Regions from separate parts of the Brevibacillus ruminantium genome, predicted to be linked through region 2. Evidence: riboswitches for the same ligand, from Rfam matches in the RefSeq annotation. Region 2 holds a riboswitch; the other holds the start of a gene.
What was found. A riboswitch is a leader RNA that binds a small molecule or an ion and turns the genes downstream of it on or off. The one in region 2 is predicted to bind S-adenosylmethionine.

Region 1: it holds a riboswitch for S-adenosylmethionine, as region 2 does, so the genes downstream of both, mtnK (S-methyl-5-thioribose kinase) here and NDK47_RS26040 (BMP family lipoprotein) in region 2, are expected to answer to the same signal.

The regions. Positions count from the first base shown of each region.
Region 1 covers NZ_CP098755.1:1,108,214-1,110,415, forward strand. The annotation lists gene NDK47_RS05365 (anti-sigma factor) at 1-673, shown strand, start outside; SAM riboswitch class I at 809-954, shown strand; gene mtnK (S-methyl-5-thioribose kinase) at 1,112-2,202, shown strand, end outside.
Region 2 covers NZ_CP098755.1:5,315,506-5,317,707, forward strand. The annotation lists gene NDK47_RS26035 (ABC transporter ATP-binding protein) at 1-153, opposite strand, end outside; gene NDK47_RS26040 (BMP family lipoprotein) at 243-1,274, opposite strand; SAM riboswitch class I at 1,465-1,585, opposite strand; gene NDK47_RS26045 (methyl-accepting chemotaxis protein) at 1,669-2,202, opposite strand, start outside.

The DNA of each region.
Region 1 (2,202 bases), 1.4 Mb from region 2:
CAAGGTTTCAGCCCGGCCTGTCTGGAATAACGGCTTCCGCGAGAAACACTTATTCTTTCTCTTCCCGCTGGAAAACACTCCTTCGCAGGATCACTCATATCGGCGTGATCCGGCGTGGTCTACCCTCGAAAAATTGCCGGAGGGTACCGTATCACAGCTGGCGATCTCTTTTGACCATTTGATGAGCCTAAGAGAGCTTTATCAATTCCTGGCGCCTTATGACCTGGATCTGACCTGGCTGGCAGTAGATACCGGACAGGAACGCAAACATGAAATGGCAAAAGAAGGCGTTGTTTTACTGTCTGCGGGTGAGATTTGGGGATATCCGGAAAATGGTCTTGACTTCGGGGAAGTTCCGATTATCGTCAGAGGGGAGGAGGAGCGCCGCACGGCTGCCTACGTGGCGGAGATGAAATACCTCGCGGAGCAGAAGCGCTTGAGTCAGTCGATTGCCGAGAGCCTGATTTTCCAAAGAGAGGGGGCGCAGATACAGGAGCGCTATCAGTACCTCGAGGAAAACGGCGTAAAAATCTATGGTGTCGTAGTGACGGGAGCAACCAAAGAACTGCTCAGGCTCAAACAAGAGCCTTCAATTACAGCGGCATTTCTGGGGAAAATAGACTGGTGGAATTTGAATCACCCCAGTGCCTCTGGAGAGCAAAACAGCTGGTGAAACGAACTGCCACGCGTACACGCAGAGCCAAGTCGATGACGAAGGCGAAAGCGGTGCGGCTTCCAAAAAAGAGTGTTGACAGCGTGCATTGGCGCGTGTATGATTCAAACTAAATCAAAACTGCATACGTTGGATACCTTATCCAGAGAAGGTGGAGGGACTGGCCCGATGATACCCGGCAACCGACACAGCGCTTGCTTGTCAGCATGTTTGACAGCGAAACAAAGCGATGTGCACGGTGCTAATTCCTGCAGAAGCAAAAGTATTCTGGAAGATAAGGGGGAGACGACACGCATAGCGCGTACGATACGACCTCTTTTCTTCGGGATAAGAGGTCTTTTTTATGTAAAAAACGCCCTCATGACCGTTTTGTCTGGATTCGTTGAAAGAGGCATCGCTGGACATATATAAAATGATAATGGGAGAGGAGAATAAGTCATGGCGTATCGTGCGTTGACTGAACAAGAAGCAGTAGAGTATGTGAAAGAATTGCCCGGGCTGTTTGAAAAGGGAGCCACCCTGACTTCCCATGAGATCGGCGACGGCAACCTCAATCTGGTATTCCATATCAAGGAGGAAGCCACAGGCAAAAGCGTGATTGTCAAGCAGGCTCTGCCCTATGCGCGCGTCGTTGGTGAATCGTGGCCGTTGACGCTGGATCGTGCCCGCATCGAAAGCGAGGCCCTGCGCACCCAGTATAAATTCGTACCTGACCTGGTCCCGCAGGTATATCACTTTGATCAGGAGCTGGCCTTGACGGTCATGGAGGATTTGAGCGATCACATCCTGATGCGCAAAGGCTTGATCGAAGGAAACCGCTACCCTTATTTTGCCAAGCAAATCGGCCGCTTTCTCGCACATACGCTCTTCTTCACCTCAGACTTGGGCGCACATCCCTACGAGAAAAAAGCGCTTGTCAAAACATTTGTGAATCCGGAATTGTGCAAAATTACGGAAGACTTGGTATTTACCGATCCGTACGAAAATGCATCGACCAACAATTTCAATCCGCTGATCAAAAAAGAAGTGGAGGAGATCTGGAAGAATAAGCCGCTTAAGCTGGAAATCGCCAAGCTGAAGCTGGACTTCCTGACCCGGGCCGAAGCGCTGCTGCATGGCGATCTTCATACGGGCAGCATTTTTGTCACCGAGCAATCTACCAAGGTGATCGATCCGGAATTTGCCTACTATGGTCCGATCGGCTTTGATATCGGCGCTGTCGTCGCCAACCTGATTCTGAACTATGCGGGTCAGCATGGACTTCAGTCTGACAGAGGAAAACGGGAGGAGTACCGCGAATACCTGTTGACGACGGTGGAGGATGTCTGGAATGAATTTGTCTCCCAGTTTGTCCAGCTGTGGCATAAGCAGGCGAAGGAGCGCAGCGCCCACGTAGAGGGGCTTTGGCAAAGCTATGTAAACCGGCTGATTCAGGACACCGCCGGGTTCGCTGGCTGTAAAATTCTTCGCCGTGTGATCGGACTTGCGGGAGTGGCAGACCTAAACAGCATTCAGGATGATCAGACCCG
Region 2 (2,202 bases):
GTAGAGCATGCGCATTAGCGTCGTTTTTCCTGCCCCGTTTTCCCCGACGATGGCATGGACTTCTCCTTCTTTCAGCGTAAACGAGACGCTGTCATTCGCGGTAAAGTCACCATACCGCTTGGTCATGTTCCGCATTTCCAATCGAATCGTCACAGGCTTCCCCCTCCTTTGCTCGTCTCCTCGGCAGAATAGGGAAACCGACTACTGGCATGTAGTCGGTTTCCGTTTATCAACTGCTTCCCTTATTGCTTCAACGGGTCGGTTACTGTGCGCGTACCGGCCACGATCTCATCTTTGATCGCTTTTACCTTGTTCACGATCTCTTCACCAATAAACGGATTCAGCGGAGTCGGGCTGTCGTGCGTCACATAGGTCAGTCCCACACCGTTTTCTTTCAATCCATAGGCGACAACGCCAGGCTGCAGAGTTCCATCCACAAAAGCCTTCACTGTCTCATACACTGCAGAGTCAGTCCCTTTCAGCTGCGAAAGAACGATATGCTCCGGATCGATGTTGGTACGATCTACGTCCTGACCGGATGTGTAAAAGCCTTTTTCTTTGGCAGCTTCAAACACACCGAGATCGCCAACTGCTGCTGCGCCATAGATGAAGTCTGCGCCCTTCGATGCTTGCAGGAGAGCCAATTCTTTCGCTTTTGCCGGGTCGCTGAAGCTGCCGACATAGTTGATTTGCACTTCTGCATTCGGATTGGTTGCTTTCAGCCCTTCCTGAAAACCGCCTGTCCATTTTTTCAGGATCGGAATATCCATGGCGGCGACGATGCCGACCTTGTTCGTTTTGGTTGCCAGTCCTGCTGCTGCTCCTACCAGATAGGCAGCTTCCTGTTCGCGGAACATGACGCTCCGGACATTGGGCAGATCCACTTGTGTATCAATGATCGCAAAGCTGCGGTCAGGGTTTTCAGTCGCCACCTTTTTCAGTGCATCTTCTGCTTCAAAGGAAGAGGTGATAATCAAGTCGTATTTTTCCGCCACAGCCACTCGGATATTTTCTTCAATGGCTCCGTGGTCCGTGGATTCGATTGTCTTGACGTCTACCCCGAATTCTTGCGCCGCTTTTTTCGCACCGTCATCCATCTGCTGGAAAAACGGGTTGACGCCAATTTTTTCGGGAAGCACCAGGGCGATGCGTTTTTTCGGAGCATCTTGTCCGCCTGCCTGGGCTTGTCCTTTGTCATCGGTGGCGGTTCCGCCTGTCCCGCATCCGGCTGCCAGCACAGCAAATGTCGTCAATGCCAGTAATAACTTTTTCATGATGTCTACTCTCCTATCCAAACACCTTCGTATTTTTTATGTCTCTTGAAAGAATATTGCGGTTCACACTGGTTGAAATATTTTCAAATCCGAACATTATTATATATTTTATAAATAATGTTCGTCAATACCTCCTCTCAACAAAAAAACTCTTCCCGGAGGAAGAGTTGGCTGTATATCGCGAACCTCTTCCTCATCTGTCAAAACCCTGTGGGTTCTGCAGGAATTGGCACCTTTCTGTACAGGAAACAATCCTGTACATTGGTTGCCGGGCTTCATCGGGCCAGTCCCTCCGCCGCTCTTGATAAGGTAAGGTGAAACTATTTAATTAGATGCTGAACTTATTCTAGCAGAACGAAAGGAAAAAGCAATTCTTTTTTCGCAATTGAAACAATTAGGATTGTCGCTGAAAGGATTGCTTCAGCTTCAGGGACAATGCATTCAGTTCGCCAATTTCCTCTGTGATCTCCCGCATTTTTTGATGCTGGTTCTCCGCTGTGGCAAACAATTCCTCCAGATTGGCAACCGATTCCTCGGTGACAGCCGTAATCGTAGACATCTCTGCAGCTACTTCTCCGGAACGGAGCTTTACCTGATCCATGCTGGTGCGGACATGTTCGACCGCCTCCAGGAAAGACTCCATTCCTGCACGCACTGTCTCGATGGATGCCACGGTTTCCACTGCCAGCTCCTGTCCTTTTGCCACGGATGTTTCCCCGGTGCTCATGTGTTTCACAGCGTTTTCGCTCTCTTGGTGCAAGGATTGCAGGATCTCGGCAATTTCCTGCGTTGCTGTCGCACTTTGCTCGGCCAGCTTTCGCACTTCATCCGCTACGACAGCGAAGCCTCTTCCGTGCTCGCCTGCACGGGCTGACTCAATCGCGGCGTTCAAGGCAAGCAGGTTGGTCTGGGTCGCAATCTGATTAAT